Linked DNA regions of Longimicrobium terrae. The protein of the gene in region 1 interacts with the protein of each later gene in a pairwise test. Links are inferred from orthologs where the notes say so. Each region holds a gene or a part of one and is shown in the gene's direction. Other genes may lie near its edges. The genes, in order: HNQ61_RS13305, HNQ61_RS12835 and ndk.

The links.
Region 2: the proteins of HNQ61_RS13305 (region 1) and HNQ61_RS12835 interact in binary tests that used the Escherichia coli proteins (3 or more experiments, as listed by UniProt). The link is inferred for Longimicrobium terrae from one-to-one orthologs.
Region 3: the proteins of HNQ61_RS13305 (region 1) and ndk interact in binary tests that used the Escherichia coli proteins (3 or more experiments, as listed by UniProt). The link is inferred for Longimicrobium terrae from one-to-one orthologs.

What each region holds. Positions count from the first base shown.
Region 1 is NZ_JACHIA010000007.1:10,251-15,635, reverse strand. The notes cover bases 1,666-4,448. They hold HNQ61_RS13305 (uracil-DNA glycosylase), read left to right. Parts: upstream 1,666-2,611; coding sequence 2,612-3,286; downstream 3,287-4,448. Other genes in these bases: HNQ61_RS13300 (energy transducer TonB), read left to right, coding at 3,908-4,448; HNQ61_RS13310 (hypothetical protein), read right to left, coding at 1,689-2,405. Also shown: HNQ61_RS13315 (DUF5916 domain-containing protein), read left to right, coding at 1-1,509; more of HNQ61_RS13300, read left to right, coding at 4,449-4,678; HNQ61_RS13295 (EamA family transporter), read right to left, coding at 4,774-5,385. UniProt on the Escherichia coli protein: Excises uracil residues from the DNA which can arise as a result of misincorporation of dUMP residues by DNA polymerase or due to deamination of cytosine.
Region 2 is NZ_JACHIA010000006.1:253,573-259,093, reverse strand. Bases 1,385-4,303 are described here. They hold HNQ61_RS12835 (class I SAM-dependent DNA methyltransferase), read left to right. Parts: upstream 1,385-2,083; coding sequence 2,084-3,523; downstream 3,524-4,303. Other genes in these bases: HNQ61_RS29565 (restriction endonuclease subunit S), read left to right, coding at 3,516-4,303; hsdR (type I restriction-modification system endonuclease), read left to right, coding at 1,385-2,067. In the rest of the region: more of hsdR, read left to right, coding at 1-1,384; more of HNQ61_RS29565, read left to right, coding at 4,304-4,982; HNQ61_RS12825 (restriction endonuclease), read left to right, coding at 5,064-5,521. UniProt on the Escherichia coli protein: The subtype gamma methyltransferase (M) subunit of a type I restriction enzyme. The M and S subunits together form a methyltransferase (MTase) that methylates A-2 on the top and A-3 on the bottom strand of the sequence 5'-AACN(6)GTGC-3'.
Region 3 is NZ_JACHIA010000008.1:30,505-35,992, reverse strand. What follows is about bases 995-3,880. They hold ndk (nucleoside-diphosphate kinase), read left to right. Parts: upstream 995-2,170; coding sequence 2,171-2,590; downstream 2,591-3,880. Other genes in these bases: HNQ61_RS14445 (peptidylprolyl isomerase), read left to right, coding at 3,667-3,880; HNQ61_RS14450 (acyl-CoA thioesterase), read left to right, coding at 3,230-3,670; HNQ61_RS14460 (CBS domain-containing protein), read left to right, coding at 1,254-2,165; sucD (succinate--CoA ligase subunit alpha), read left to right, coding at 995-1,224. Also shown: sucC (ADP-forming succinate--CoA ligase subunit beta), read left to right, coding at 1-358; more of sucD, read left to right, coding at 355-994; more of HNQ61_RS14445, read left to right, coding at 3,881-5,488. UniProt on the Escherichia coli protein: Major role in the synthesis of nucleoside triphosphates other than ATP. The ATP gamma phosphate is transferred to the NDP beta phosphate via a ping-pong mechanism, using a phosphorylated active-site intermediate.

The sequences.
Region 1 (5,385 bases):
GTGGATTCGCCGCAGCAGACGACGATCCTGGGCGCCGCCAAGCTGACGGGAAAGGTGGCGCGCGACTGGAACATCGGCGTGCTGAACGCCATCACCGGGCAGGAGCGCACCCGCTTCTTCGATGCACAGACGGGGGACATCCGCTCCATCGCCAGCGAGCCGCTCACCAGCTACGGCATGGCCCGCGTGCGCCGCGACTTTCACGACGGCCGCAGCGCGGTGGGCGCGGTGCTCACCGCCACCAATCGCGCGCTGGACGACGACGGCCTCCTGTTTCTCCCCAGTTCCGCGTACACGGGCGGGCTGGACTTCCGCAGCCGGTTCGCGGGCGGGGACTGGGAAGTGGCCGGCTGGGCGCTGGGCAGCCTGGTGAAGGGCGACACGCTGGCCATCCAGCGGCTTCAGCTGGCCCCGCAGCGCTACTACCAGCGTGAGGACGCCGGACACCTGCGGTACGACGCCACGCGCGAGTCGCTCAACGGGCGGGGCGCGGGGCTGCAGGTGGGGCGCATTGGCGGATCGCGGTACCGGGGCGGTGTGCTGGGGCTGTACCGCTCGCCGGGGTTCGAGATCAACGAACTGGGCTACCAGCGCTCCGCGGACCAGGTGGAGCTGGCCGGCTACGGGCGCTGGTTCCAGAACACCCCGCAGGGTGGCTTCCGCTCGTGGAACCTGGGATGGAACGCGTACTCGGGGTGGACCACGGGGCGCGAGCGGACGGGCACCGGCGGCAACGTGAACGGCAACTTTCAGCTGTCGAATCTGTGGAGCGGCTACGGCGGCGCGGAGATCGGGCTGGGCGGGCTGGAGACGCGGGAACTGCGTGGCGGGCCGGCGCTGGTGGATGACGGGTTCTGGAGCACCTGGTTCGGCCTCAGCAGCGACACGCGGCGCCGCGTGTCGTTCGGGCTGGACGGCGGCTACGGCGGCAACGCGGGAAGCAACGGCCGCAACGCCAGCTTCAGCCCGTACGTGGACGTGCGCCCGTCCAGCCGCATGCAGCTTTCGCTGAGCCCCGGCGTTTCGTGGAGCCGCGACGGGCTGCAGTACGTGACGGTGCTGGGCGAGGGGGATGACAGCGAGTACCTGTTCGCGCGGCTGGACCAGACCACGGTGTCCATCACCACGCGGCTCAGCTACACCTTTACGCCGGACCTGTCGCTGCAGTTCTACGCGCAGCCCTTTGTGAGCGCGGGCGACTACCGCGACTTCATGACGGTGGCCGATCCGCGCGCGAGCCGCTTTGAGGACCGCTACCAGCCGGCGGACGAGCCGTTCAGCCCGGACTTCAACTTCAAGCAGATGCGCACCAACGCGGTGGTGCGGTGGGAGTACCGGCCGGGGAGCACGCTGTTCGTGGTGTGGAGCCAGGGGCGCGAGAACTTTGGTGACAACGGCGACTTCCGCTTTGGCCGCGACTTCAACCGGCTGTTCGGGTTCGACAACGACGTGCCCGTTCCCGCCACCAACGTGCTCATGCTGAAGCTGAACTACTGGCTGAATCTCTGAAAGAAAAGAGCCTCACACAGAGCCGCAGAGACGCAGAGAAAGAACAACGGATGGGATTGTTTTTCTCTCTGTGTCTCTGTGCCTCTGTGTGAGATGATCGGTTGCCGTTTCTCCTGAAGAAAATCGCCCCGCTCCCGAGCTTCGGGAGAGGGGCGATTACTGTCTGGTGGTGATGAGGATCAGGACCAGCCGGTGCCGCGCTGATAGTCGTCGCTCACCTGGCGCAGCAGGCGCTCGACGGCGTCGCGGCTCTGCGGAAAGAAGAGGGTGTCGGAGAGCGAGTTGAGCGCGGATCGCACGTCGCGGAACTGCTCGGCGGCGCGCAGCAGCACGTCGCCCATCCCGTGGCGCATGGCCAGATCGCTTCCCGCCGCCAGCCGAAAGCCGGTGGATCCCAGTTCATCGTAGTACGAGATGGGCGGGGCGCCGCGCCGCTGCACCCGGTGCGCGATATGGTCGGGAAACACGCCGCTCAGCCAGAGGGCAAAGTTGCCCAGGTGCACCCGCAGCAGAAACTCCCGCTCGCCGCGCGCCTGCTCCAGCGCGGCGACGATGTCCGCCAGGTAGTGAAACGGTTCGCCCGCGCCGCCATCCACCCGGTGCGCCTTTCCCGCCGTGGCGAACTCCAGCAGGATGGCCGCGGTGTAGTCCGCCAGCTGCCGGTCGTGGATCTCGCGCTGCATGAGCGCGTGGCGAACGAGGACGTAGAACACCAGCGGCGCAGGCGCGGTGCTCACCCGCGGGCCGCGCGCCAAACCGCGCAGCACGGCCGCGTCGTCCAGCAGCGCGTCCAGGCCGCCCCGGCGCAGCAGCGCCTCGCCGCCCGGCCCGGCGATGGCGGTCAGGAGTTCCGCCTCGCGCCTGCCGAACGATGCTCGAACATTGGGCTTGATCATGGCTCGTCTCCATCCAGACGGTTTGACTTCACCCTGGGTCATACCGGAGATCCCCGCCCGCGTGTTCCATCCCGCCGGGCGGCGCACGAAGGCGGAAAGCTGCATGCGCGGTGCCCGGCCGGGTGCACGGCGAAGCGTCCGGGGCGGGTCCCGTGATTGCATCGCACCGCCTGATCCGTCTCCTTTGTATCCTTTTGGGTGGAACGATGGACACCAATCTTCCCGAATCATGGCGCCGGCACCTCGCCGCTGAACTCGATGCGCCCTGGTTCCGGCAGCTGAGCGAGTTCGTGGATGCGGAGCGCGCGGCCGGCCCCGTGTATCCGCCCGCGGGCGAGGAGTTCACCGCCCTGCGCCTGACGCCGTACGACAAGGTCAGGGTGCTGATCCTGGGGCAGGACCCGTATCACGGACCGGGGCAGGCGCACGGGCTGGCGTTCTCGGTGCGCCCCGGCGTTCGTCCGCCGCCATCGCTGGCCAACATCTTCAAGGAATTGAAGTCGGAGATAGGATGCACGCCGCCGGGCCACGGCTCGCTGGAGCACTGGGCAAAGCAGGGCGTGCTGCTGCTGAACGCCGTGCTCACCGTGCGCGACGGCGAGCCCAACTCGCACAAGGGCAGGGGGTGGGAGCGCTTCACGGACGCGGTGATCCGCGCCGTGGCGGCAAAGACGGATCCGGTGGTGTTCGTGCTGTGGGGCGGGTACGCGGCCAAGAAGGAGGCGCTGATCGGGCCGCCGCACTTCATCCACAAGAGCGCGCATCCATCTCCGCTTTCCGCCAGCCGCGGGTTTTTCGGGAGCACCCCGTTCACCATCATCAACCGGGAACTGGAGCGGACGGGGAACGCGCCCATCGACTGGTGCCTGCCCAGGCTCTGAGGCGGCCCCCACCCGGGCTCGTACTACTCGCCCACCCTCCCCCAAAACGAACTGCGGAGGTTCCGGCGGGGCGGATGGATCGGCGCGAGCACCTGGGATTTTCGTGTCGAGCGAGGTCTCCTGAGCGAATGAATCCGCCGCTCAAACAGCGCAAAGCCCCGACACCGCGCTATTCGCGCGCGGTTCGGGGCTTCAACTGCGTTCAGAATGCGCACGTCACTGGGGTGTGCTCCCTCTCCCACATCCGTTCGTGGGAGAGGGTCGTCGTGCGCAGCACGCGGGGTGAGGGCCACAGCCGCGGACGAGCACCGCCGGTTGCCCTCGCGCTGAGGTCTCCCTTCCCAAGGGTTTTTGGGAAGGGTCGGGGATGGGGGCCCACCCTCCGCACGCGCCGCTGTCCAAGGCGCCAGATTTCTCAAGCTCAGATGCTCGCGCTTTCCCCGCCGGACCCCGCTCGTCAGAACGGCGAACGATCGTCCGTTGCATAGACGGAAGGGCAGCGGGCAACGGACGGAACTCCCGCCGGTGCAGGGACGTAGGACAGGCCGGCCTGTCCTCGTATCCACCCGCCGCCCTTGCGATCCCACCTCGTTGTCCGCCGTTCACGCAGGAGAGCGCCGCATGTTCAACGTACTCGCCGGGGAAAAGAAGCGCCGGGTCCTGAGCCCCGCCACGGTAATGGCCTCCGTGGCCGCCCACATCCTGCTCGTCGGGGGCGTGATGTTCGCCTCCTCCGGCCCGGAGAAGGAGCCGCAACCTCAGGAACAGCCGGTCGTGGATTGGACCGAACTGGATCCCGCGCCTCCCATCCCCGCGCCCCCCGCGCCGCCGCCCCCGCCCATGCAGACGGCCGTGGTGGACGACGCCATCCCGCCCAAGACCGGCGAGAACGTGGTGCTGCTGCCGCCCCCCGACGTGCCCGACGGCGTAAAGCCCCCCAATCCGAACCAGGCGCCCATCGACCCAGCCACGCTGACGGGAATCGGCGAAGACGGCGACGTGATCGGGCCGCCGATGGGTGAGGACGTCGTAGTGACCGGCAACAACAATCCGCAGCCCGCCGCGCTGCCCGTCGACATGGTGATGACGCCCGATCTGGTGGAAGAACAGCCGTCGCTGGACCGCGGCGGTCTGAGCCGCCTGCTGGAGCGCAACTATCCCCAGCGGATGCGCGATGCGGGAATGACGGGGCGGGTGCTTCTGGAGGTGATCGTGGACGAGGACGGGCGCGTGCGGCCCAACTCGGCCCGCGTGGTGGAAACCTCGCATCCGCAGTTCGGCGAGGCGGCCGTCCGCGCCTCGGAGCGCTTCCGCTTTCGCCCGGCCCGGATCGGCGGCGTGGCGGTGCCGGTGCGCGTCACCATCCCCATCCTGTGGTCTGTCGCGGACTGAAGATCGTCCCCACGCGACGGAACGGCGGGCCCCGGACCTGAGTCCGGGGCCCGCCGTGTTTCATGCATCCACCAAGGCCGTTTGCCCGGAAACCGCTACACCGCGGCGGGCTGCTCGCCTGGCCTGGTGCGCGCGTCCCACCAGGTGCGCAGCAGCGTCGCGCCCAGGATGAGCGCGCCGCCGCCGATGGCCCACGCCCCTGGCCGCTCGCCCTGCGTAAGCCACGACCACACCGGGTTCAGTGCCGGCTCCAGCAGCAGAAGGACGGACGCCTCCAGCGCCGGAACGTGGCGGATTCCGGCGGTGAGCAGCAGGTACGCCGCGCCAATCTGAAAGACGCCCAGGTAGCCCACCGCCACCCAGTCGCCCGTGGTGGCGTGCGCCACGGGGAGCGCCATGGGAAGGCAGGCAAGGAACGCGATCGCGTTCCCCGCCACGACGGTGGGAATGGCGCTGCCGTCGCCGCCCTGGCGGTTGCCCATCCACCGCAGGCCCACCAGCGTGAGCGCCCACGTGAACCCGCTCAGCATGGCCATCACGTTGCCGCGCGCGGGGTTGGGCGCCGTGGCCGCCGGCGCCTCCGCCCCCACGAAGAAGAGCGTGACCCCCACCGCCACCGGAAGCATGAAGAGCAGGTCGCGGCCGCGCACCTTTTCGCGCAGCAGCAGCGGCCCCAGCGCCAGCATGTACAGCGGCGCGGTGGCCTG
Region 2 (5,521 bases), on another replicon or contig:
GAGCGCCGCGTGATGGTGGCCATGGCGACCGGCACGGGCAAGACGCGGGTCGCCGTCATTCTGCTGCACCGCCTGCTGGAGTCGGGGCTGTTTCGCCGGGTGCTGTTCCTGGTGGACCGCAACACGCTCGGCGAGCAGGCGCACGGCGTGTTTTCGTCCGTCACCGTGGAGGGAACGTACACCTTCACCAGCGCCCACGAGGTCGCCCGGGTGGACCGCCCCGCGGATGAGGACACCGTGGTGGACATCGCCACGGTGCAGGGGATGGTGAAGCGGGTGCTGTACGCGGACGGTGGCGCCCCGCCGGTGGACGCGTACGACTGCGTGATCGTGGACGAGTGCCACCGCGGGTACACGCTGGACCGCGAGATGAGCGCGGCGGAGCTCCTGTTCCGCAGCGAGGACGACTACATCTCCAAGTACCGCCGCCTGATCGAGTACTTTGACGCGGTAAAGATCGGGCTCACCGCCACGCCCGCGCAGCACAGCACCGAGATCTTTGGCCGGCCCGTGTTTCAGTACAGCTACCGGCAGGCGGTGGTGGACGGCTACCTGGTGGACCACCGTCCGCCCACCCGCATTGTGACGGTGCTGGCGGAAGACGGCATCACTTGGGAGCGCGGCGAGGCGGTGCAGGCGCTGGATCCGTCCACGCAGGAGATCGAGGTGTTCGAGGCACCGGACGAGATCCGGATGGATGTGGAGAAGTTCAACAGCAGGGTTGTTGTCGAGGACTTCAATCGCGTGGTGTGTGACGAGCTGGCGCGGCACATCGACCCCGCCGCGCCGGGAAAGACGCTGGTCTTCTGCGTGAACGACGCGCACGCGGATCTGGTGGTGCGGCTGCTGAGGAGCGCCTTTGCCGAACGGTACGGCGACGTGCCGTACGACGCGGTGGCCAAGATCACCGGCGCGGCCGAGAACCCGTCCCAACTCGTCCGCCGCTTCCGCAACGAGCAGCAGCCCGTGGTGGCGGTGACGGTGGACCTGCTGACCACGGGGATCGACGTCCCCAAGATCGTGAACCTGGTGTTTCTGCGCCGCGTGCGCAGCCGCATTCTGTACGAGCAGATGCTGGGGCGCGCCACGCGGCTCATGAAGGATCTGGACGGGCACGGGCTGGTGAAGGAATCGTTCACCATCTACGACGCGGTGGACCTGTACGCCTCGCTTCAGGCCTACACCGACATGAAGCCGGTTCTGCCCAACCCTTCCATCGGCTTCGAGCAGCTGGCGGCGGAACTGGCCGAACTGGCGGACGATGACCTGCGGGCCGCGGTGCGCGACCAGATCGTGGCCAAGCTGCGGCGCGGCGGTGCCCGGCTGCAGGGCTCGCACGGCGACGACGTGGAGGCCCTGACGGGGTTGGACATCCGCCACCTGGCCGACCACCTTGCCGGGCTGGCTCCGGCGGAGGCGGCCGGCTTCATGGCCGCGCACCCCGGGCTTCCGGGACTGCTGGACGAGTTCCGCGCGGGAGGCGGGACGCGGCTGCTGGTTTCCGACCACCGCGACGAGGTGCGCCGCGTGGAGCACGGCTACGGAAACGGCCAGCGCCCGGCCGATTTTCTGGAAAGCTTCGCCGAATACCTGCGGACGCACCTGAACGAGATCCCGGCGCTGACGGTGGTGCTGCAGCGGCCGCGTGATCTTACCCGGCAGCAGTTGAAGGAACTGGCGCTGGAGCTGGGGCTGCGCGGCTTTACCGAGGCCAACCTGCGCACCGCGTGGCAGGACGCCACCAACCAGGACATCGCGGCCACCATTATCGGGTACGTGCGGCAGGCTGCCCTGCGCGAGCCGCTGGTGCCGTACGAAGAGCGGGTTGGCCGCGCGCTGCGCAAGATTCTGTCGTCCCGCGCGTGGCTCGCGCCGCAGCGCCAGTGGCTGGAACGCATCGGGCGGCAGATGGTGCTGGAAACGGTGGTGGACCGCGCGGCGCTGGATTCCGGGCTGTTCCTGGAGCAGGGCGGCGGCTTCGATCGCATCAACCGGTTTTTCTTTGACGGCCAGCTCGAAGAGGTGCGGGCCGAGCTTCACGACGAGGTCTGGCGCGCCAGCGCCTGATCCTACCCAAGGCAGCATGACCGACACGCGCGAGATTGTTCAGAAGCTGTGGGGACTGTGCCACGTTCTGCGGGACGACGGCATCACGTATCACCAGTACGTCACCGAGCTCACGTACCTGCTGTTCCTCAAGATGGCTCGCGAGACGGGGCGCGAGGAGCAGCTTCCCGAGGGGTACCGCTGGGAAGACCTCACCCGGCTCAAGGGCGTGGGCCAGCTTCACTTCTATCGCGAGCTGCTGGTGCGGCTGGGCGCGCACGGCTCCGCGCGGGTGCAGTCCATCTACACGGGCGCGTCCACCGCGCTGCGCGAGCCGCGCAACCTTTCCAAGCTGGTGTCCAGCATCGACGAACTGGACTGGTACAGCGCGCGCCAGGAAGGGCTGGGCGATCTGTACGAGGGGCTGCTGGAAAAGAACGCCACGGAGCAGAAGAGCGGCGCGGGCCAGTACTTTACGCCGCGGCCTCTCATCGAATCCATCGTCGCGTGCGTGCAGCCGCGGGCGGGCGAGGTGGTTCAGGATCCGGCCGCGGGGACGGGCGGGTTTCTGATCACGGCCGACCGGTACATCAAGGACGCCACCGACGATCTTTTCACGCTGGATGAAAAGGCGGCGGCGTTCCAGCGCGAGCAGGCGTTCTGGGCCATGGAGCTGGTGCCCGACGCGCAGCGCCTGCTGCTGATGAACGCGCTGCTGCACGACATCGACGGGCACCTGCTGCTGGGCGACACGCTCTCCGAACAGGGCAAGGCGCTGCAGACGGCGGACGTGGTGCTCACCAATCCGCCGTTCGGCACCAAGCGCGGCGGGGGCGCGCCGGCGCGCGACGACTTCACCTTTCCCACGGGGAACAAGCAGCTCGCGTTTCTGCAGCACATCTACCGGGTGCTCAAGCCGGGCGGCCGCGCGGCGGTGGTGCTGCCCGACAACGTGCTGTTCGAGGAAGGCGTGGGCACGCGCATTCGCGCCGACCTGATGGACAAGTGCGACCTGCACACCATTCTGCGCCTGCCCACGGGGATCTTCTACGCGCAGGGCGTCAAGACGAACGTGCTGTTCTTTCGGCGCGGCGCCACGGACGCGGGCAACACGCGGCGGGTGTGGATCTACGATCTGCGCACCAACATGCCGTCGTTCGGAAAGCGCACGCCGCTTACGCGGGAGCACTTCGCGGAGTTCGAGGCGGCGTTCGGCGCGGATCCGCTGGGTGGGGCGGAGCGGCGGGATGAGGGAGCGGAGGGCCGCTTCCGCTGCTTCTCGCGCGAGGAAATCGCGGCGCGGGGCGACAACCTGGACATCTCGTGGCTGCGCGATGAAAACGCCGAGCGCCACGAAGACCTTCCCGAGCCCGACGAGATCGCCGCCGAGATCACGCTCCGTCTTCAGGAAGCGCTGAGCGAGATGGAAGAACTCACCGCGCTACTGGCGGGTGAAAGGCAGTTCTCGAGTGAGTGACGCCACAATTCCTCCCGGGTGGGCCGCGGTTCGGCTCGGCGAGGTAGCAGAGTTCGTCATGGGACAGGCTCCACCCGGCGATACCTGCAATCGCTCCCAAAATGGCACCGTTTTCGTGAAGGCGGGTGAGTTCGGCAGTTTACATCCACTGATAAGAGAGTGGACGACCAAGCCTCTCAAAATGGCCCGCTCAGGTGACGTGTTGGTGTGTGTTGTAGGTGCGACTGCCGGGAAGCTCAACTTAGCCGTCGACGCGGCAATCGGCCGGAGTGTAGCTGCGATCCGGCCCACGTCGGCTTTGGATACAAAGTTCCTCTACTATACCCTGCTTCCTAGAGTCCAGGAACTGCGCCGTGGATCTGCGGGCTCGGCTCAAGGTGTAATCAGCCAAGCGGATCTCGGTGCGATTACACTCCTCCTGCCGCCAATTGCGGAGCAATATCGGATTGTATGTGAGGTTGAAGAGCTGCGCGCCAAGGCAGGCATCGCGCGGACTGCTTTGGCAAAAACTCCCGAGTTGCTGGATCGCCTGCGCCAGTCCGTGCTCGCGAGCGCCTTCCGCGGGGACCTGACCGCGGGCTGGCGCGCGAACAATCCCGACGTGGAGCCCGCGGCGAAACTCCTATCGGAGATTCGCCATCAACGGCGCGCCAAATGGGATGCCGGGGTTCAGGAAGGAACCAACAAACGGCGGACGTACCCAGAACCACGGGCGTTCTCCTCAGCGGAAATGCCAGACCTGCCCGTTGGCTGGGAGTGGACCACAGTTGAGCACCTCTCGACGAAGGTTACAGATGGCGTTCACAGCAAACCTGTGTACGTCGACGCGGGTGTGCCATTCATAACGGTAAAGAACCTCACTGCGGGACCCGGGCTATCGTTTGAGAACACAAAGTATATCTCGGAAGATGACCATCGGGAGTTTACGCGACGCACCGCTCCTGAGAAGGGGGACATTCTGGTTTCCAAAGACGGAACTTTGGGAGTCGTACGTCGGATCGAATCGGATTGCCCCTTTTCAATCTTTGTTTCGGTGGCGTTGATCAAGCCCGTCAGTGATCTCATCGGCGAGTACTTGGCGCAAGCGCTTACCTCACCTCAGGTTCAGGCTGGAATGAAGGCAACTGGGACGGGCTTGCAGCACATCCACCTCGTCGATCTACGCGCTACACCCATACCCCTCCCTCCTGAGAAAGAGATCCCGGTCCTTTTGGCGCGTTTGAAGGATCGGCTGGAACTCACAGCACTCAGAAAAGCACAACAGGGAGCAACGGAAGGCATGTACGCTCTTGAACAGGCGATCCTCGCCAAAGCCTTCCGCGGGGAACTTGTGCCGCAGGACCCGGATGACGAGCCGGCGAGCGTGCTGCTGGAGCGGATCCGGGCGGAGCGCGAGGCGCAAGGCGAGCGAAAAGGCGGCCGCCGCAAGCGCGCGACCGCGGCTTCCGGGCAGGGCTGACGGCGGGCCCGGACCCGCGTCATGGCGGGCCGGCCGCGCATGGCGGCGCACATGTCGTAGAACCCGTTATCTGGCATTTTCATGGCTCTGTGGCTGGTCCGCGCCGGAAAGTATGGCGAGCACGAAGCGCGCTTTCTGAACGAGAACCGCGTCTACCTCACCTGGGACGATCTCAGCTACGATCTCTCCGCGCTCCGCGATCGCGGTGAGCTCGATGCTGTTCTGCAGGCCACCTACACCGATGCCAAGGTAGGCACGCTCCGGAACTTCGCCGCGCAGATCTGGTCCTTCTCGCACCGGATGAGTCAGGGCGACTGGGTGGTGGTGCCCAGCAAGTCCAAGCCGGTGTTCAACATCGCCGAGATCACGGGTGCGTACGCCTTTCACTCCCAGGCTGAGAACCCCTACTACCACTCCCGCCCGGTGCGGTGGGTAGCCCGCGACGTGCCGAGGGCAGCGGTGCCGCAGGATCTGCGGTACTCGCTCGGAGCCATCATGACCATCTGCAAGATCGAGCGGAACGACGCCGAGCGGCGCAT
Region 3 (5,488 bases), on another replicon or contig:
GGCCACGATGGACCTGGTGAAGTACTACGGCGGCGAACCCGCCAACTTCCTGGACATCGGCGGTTCGAGCAATCCCGAAAAGGTGGTGAACGCGCTCAAGATCATCACCGGCGACGCGAACGTGAAGGCCATTCTGTTCAACATCTTCGGCGGCATTACCCGCACGGATGACGTGGCCAACGGGATCGTGACCGCCACGAAGATGATCGACATCAAGGTGCCCATCGTCATCCGCCTGACGGGGACCAACGAAGAGATCGCCGTGAAGATTCTGGCCGACGCCGGCTTCACCGCGCTGACCGACATGGACGAGGCCGTGCAGAAGGCCGTCGCTTTGGCCAAGGGAGAGTCCCAGTGAGCATCTTCATCGATCAGAGCACCAAGCTCGTCGTCCAGGGCATCACGGGGCGCGACGGTTCGTTCCACGCCAAGCAGATGATGGAATACGGGACCGACGTCGTCGCCGGCGTCACCCCGGGCAAGGGCGGGCAGATGTTCGAGGGCCGCGTGCCCATCTTCAACACGGTCGAAGAGGCCGTCCGTGAGACGGGCGCCAACACGTCGGTCATCTACGTGCCGCCTCCGTTCGCCGCGGACGCCATGTTCGAGGCCGCCGACGCGGGCGTGAGCTTCATCGTCTGCATCACCGAAGGCGTGCCGGTGCTGGACATGACGCGCGTGCGTCCGTACGTGCTGGACAAGGGCGCCCGTCTGCTGGGACCGAACTGCCCGGGCCTGCTGTCCGCCGGCAAGAGCAAGGTCGGCATCATCCCCGGCCACATCACGCAGCCCGGCCCCGTCGGCCTGGTGTCCAAGAGCGGCACGCTGACCTACGAAGTGGTCTACAAGCTCAAGGGCGCCGGGATCGGGACGACGACGTGCGTGGGCATCGGCGGCGACCCCATCAACGGCACGTCGTTCATCGACTGCCTTGCGGCGTTCGAGGCCGATCCGGACACCCAGGCCATCGTGATGCTGGGTGAGATCGGCGGCACGGACGAGCAGGAAGCCGCGCGCTACATCAAGGAGCACGTCACCAAGCCGGTGGTGGGCTTCATCGCCGGACAGACGGCGCCTCCGGGACGCCGCATGGGCCACGCGGGCGCCATCATCAGCGGCGGCGCGGGGACGGCGGAGGAAAAGATCACCGCCTTCCGCGACAACGGCATCGCCGTCGCCACCCGCCCGCTGGACGTGGTGGGGCTCATCCAGGAGGCGCTCTGAACCAGGGCGTTCCCCGGGCGGGGCGCGAGGTGCGGCTCACGGAGATTCTCCATGAGGAGCACATCGTGGCCCCGCTTCACGCCCGCACCGTCCGCGAGGCCGTAACGCGCCTGGCGGAGGTGCTGGTGCGCACCGGCGCCGTGGCGCATCCGGACCAGATGGAGCGGATGTTCAGCGAGGCGCGGGTGCGCGACCTGATCCACGTGGGCGACCGCGTTCTGCTTCCGCACCTGCGGACGGACGCGGTCGATCACCTGGTCGTCGCCGTGGGCATCGCGCCGCAGCCGCTGGCCGAGGCGCCGGGCGATGTGGCCGCTGCGGTGGCGCAGATCGTCGTCCTGGTGCTGGCCCCGCTGAGCGCGGCGGACCTGTACCTGCAGACGGTGGCGGCGCTCGCGCGGGTGCTGCGGCACGACAGCGTGGTGGAGCGGCTCGTAAACGCGCGCACCGCGGCGGACGTGCTGCAGATCGCGGAGATGCGCGAAATCGTCATTCAGCCGCGGCTTACCGTGCGCGACGTGATGACGCAGCGCGTGTACCGCACCTCGCCCGACGCGCCGGTGCAGGAGGTGCTGGACCTGATCGCCGAGCACAAGCTGCGCGCGGTTCCGGTGGTGGGCGAGGGCCGCGAGGTGCTGGGGATGGTGACCGACCGCGACCTGCTGCGCTACTTTCTTCCCGGCGTGCAGCGCCCGGCGGACGCCACCGTGGTGGCATGGCAGGAAACGCGGGTGCGCGACGTGATGTCGCGCTCCGTGATCTGCGTCTCCGAGGACCAGGCCCTGGCCGAGGTCACGGGGATGCTGGTAAGCAAGGACATCGAGCGGCTGCCCGTGGTGCACGAGGGGCAGCTGACCGGATTTCTGACCCGCGGCGACATCCTGCGCAAGGTGTTCGGGTTCGCCGCGTCTCCCGTTGAATCATCATCTGACGAAGGATAGATCGAATGGCTCGCACGTTCGCCATGATCAAGCCCGACGCCGTGCAGAGCGGCCACGCCGGCAAGATCATCGCCCACATCCAGCAGGCCGGCTTCACGATCCTGGGCATGAAGCTCACCCAGATCAGCCTGGCGCAGGCGCAGAAGTTCTACGAGGTGCACAAGGAGCGCGGCTTCTACGGCGAGCTCGTGGAGTTCATGTCCAGCGGCCCGTCCGTGGTGCTGGCCCTGCAGGCCGACAACGCGGTCGGTCTGTGGCGTGAGACGATTGGCGCCACCGATCCGGCCGAGGCCGCCGAGGGCACCATCCGCAAGCTGTACGCGGAGAACAAGGGCCGCAACGCGGTGCACGGCTCCGACAGCGACGAGAACGCGGACATCGAGATCGCGTTCTTCTTTGCCGGCACCGAGCTGGTGGGCGGCTGATCCGCTCCGTTCTCGGTTGACGAAGGGCGCTCCTCGCGGGGCGCCCTTTTTCGTGTGGATGACGAACAGAAGGGCCTCACGCAGAGCCGCAGAGGCGCAGAGAGGTGCGGGCGAGTACCGCGCGTCAGGCGGAGTTGGCTTGGGCGGATAGTAGATCCTTCGGTCGCGCAGGGCTCGGGGCAGGGGAGAGGGCGGCGCACGCTCCCTCAGGATGACATGTCTTTGTGGTGCATCAGTTTACAGCCCACACCATGTCATCCTGAGGAGGCGCCGGACGTGCCTGCCGGCGCGCCGAACCTTGGCGCCGACGAAGGATCTGGCCCGCGCCCAAGCCGACTCCGCGTGACGCGCCGAACCCGCCGCCCCAGTCCGCGAAGGCGGACTTCGTGCCGGTCCAGCGGCGAATTCATTCGCTCCTGGACGGCGGACTTCCTCAATGCCCCTCGAAACTCACCCGAGCCGCGGCTGCAGTCCGCGAAGGCGGACTTCGCGCCGTTGTTGCCGCGACTTCAGTCGCCCCTGCGGTTCTGCATCCACAGAACACACCACAAACCCGCGTCCGCGTTTGACAGTGGGCGCGCTGGCCGGGTAGAATCGTCGCCGGTCCATCACCCGCACCCGCGAACCGTTCCGCCCCGCATGCACCCGGCTGCACACACGTCCACCCTGGAGTTCCGCGCGCGGTACGCCGAAACGGACCAGATGGGCGTCGTCTATCACGCCAACTACCTGGTGTGGTGCGAGATGGGCCGCACGGACCTGATCCGCCATCTCTGGAAGCCGTACTCCGTCATCGAAAAAGAAGGCGTGATGCTGGCCGTCACCGACGTGTCCATGCGCTATCACGCCTCCGCGCGCTACGAGGACCTGATCCGCGTGACGACCTCGGTGGAGCAGGTGCGGTCGCGCGCCATCAGCTTCACCTACCTGATCGAGCGGGTGGAGGAGGACGGCACCACGACGCGCCTCTGCTCCGCCCGCACCGGCCTGACCGCCCTGGACCGCGCCAGCAGCGCCCCGCGCAAGCTGCCCCAGGACCTGCTGGACGCCTTTCGCGCCGCCACGGAGCCCAACGCATGAGCCGCCGCCCCGAGTTTCTGCTCGCCCTTCCCGTCACCGCCGCGGCGCTGCTTTCCGCCTGCGCGCCCGCCATGAGCGCGGGCGCCGGCACGGGACCCGTCGACGCGTCCACGCTCATCCGCCTGGAAGACCGGCGCGAGTACGATTCCACCGCGCTCGCCACGGCCGCGGGGGCTCCCTCCGCCGCGCTGCGCCGCCGCGCCGCCCTGGCCGCCGGCAACCTGCGGGACAAACGCGCCATTCCCATGCTGGGCCGCATGCTGGCGGACGAGGACACCAGCGTCGCAGCGACGGCCGCGTTCGCGCTCGGCCAGATCGCCGACAGCGCCGCCGTCCCGCTTCTCGCTCCGTACGCCGCCAGCAGCCGCATCGCCGCCGCGCCGTCCGTCGTGGGCGAGGCGGCGTACGCGCTCGGCAAGATCCGCCATCCCGCCGCGCGCGCCGCGCTGGAGCGTCTTCTCACCGAAGCCGCTATCGACGGCACCGGCACCGCGGAGGCCGTCGGTCCCGCGCTGCTGGCGGTGTGGCGCCAGGGCCGGCCCACGCCCGTTCCCGCCGTCGCCCGATGGATGACGGCGCGCGACCCCGAACTCCGCTGGCGCGCGGCGTACGCGCTGGCCCGCCGACCGGAACCCGCCACGGCCGCGGCGCTCTCCCCCGCCGCCGCGGATGCCGACGCGCTGGTGCGCTCCTTCGCCGCCCGTGCGCTCACCGGGCCGATGGCGGACTCCGCCGGCGTGGGCCGCGACCGCGCGCTGCAGATGCTGATCGCCCTCGCCGGGGCGGACAGCAGCATGCCCGTGCGCGTGAACGCACTCCGCACCCTTGGCACGTACCCGGGCGAGCGCACGCTCACCTTTCTGTCCGACCGGGCCAACGCCGCGCGCGATCCGTACGACGTGATCGCCGCGCTGGAGGGATTGCAGCGCATGGGAGCCGACGCACGTTCCGCGGCGCCGCTGCTGTCGTCCATCATCCGCGATCCGGCGCGCAACGTCTTCATCCGCCAGACCGCGGCCGCCGCGCTGGCGGACATCGACGGGCCCGCCGCGATCGCGGCCGTAACGGCGATCGAGACCTCGCCGGAGTGGAGGCTGCGCGCCGCGGCCGCCCGCGTGCACGCGCAGGTGAGTCCCGCGTCGCGCCAGCGGCTGTCGGCGTGGATCGACGATCCCGACGGGCGCGTGGCCGCCGCGGCGCTGGAGCAGGCCGTCGGCGCGCTCGGAGACACGGTGACGGAGATCCGCCCCGTGCTGATCGCCGCGCTGGACACGCGCGACGTCATCGCCCGCACCAACGCGCTCATGGGACTGGCCAAGCTCGCCGATCCCGCGACGCTCCCCCTGGTCCTGGACGCGTACGACCGCGCGCAGCGGGATGAGATGGACGACGCCGCGCTCGCCGCAGTGGACGCGATCGGCGCCATCGCCAAGAAGGACGCGACGGCCCGCACCCAGTTCTTTTCCCGCTTCGGCCGCTCCGCGGACTACCTGGTGCGCCAGCGCGCGCAGACCGCGTTCGGCGATTCCGTCCCCGCCGCGTGGGGCGCGCCGCTCCCGGTGGAGACGGGCCGCCGCGCGTCCGACTACGTCCGCGCCGCGCGCGACATGACCGCCGCGCCCCGCCGCGCGATCATCACCACGGATCGCGGCGAGATCGAGGTGGAGCTGTACCAGCGGGAAGCGCCGCTCACCGTCCGCAGCTTCCTGACGCTGGCCGCGCGCGGCTACTTCGACGGGCAGGAGTGGCCGCGCGTGGTGCCGAATTTCGTCATTCAGGGCGGCGATCCGCGCGGGGACACTTCCGGCGGTCCGGGGT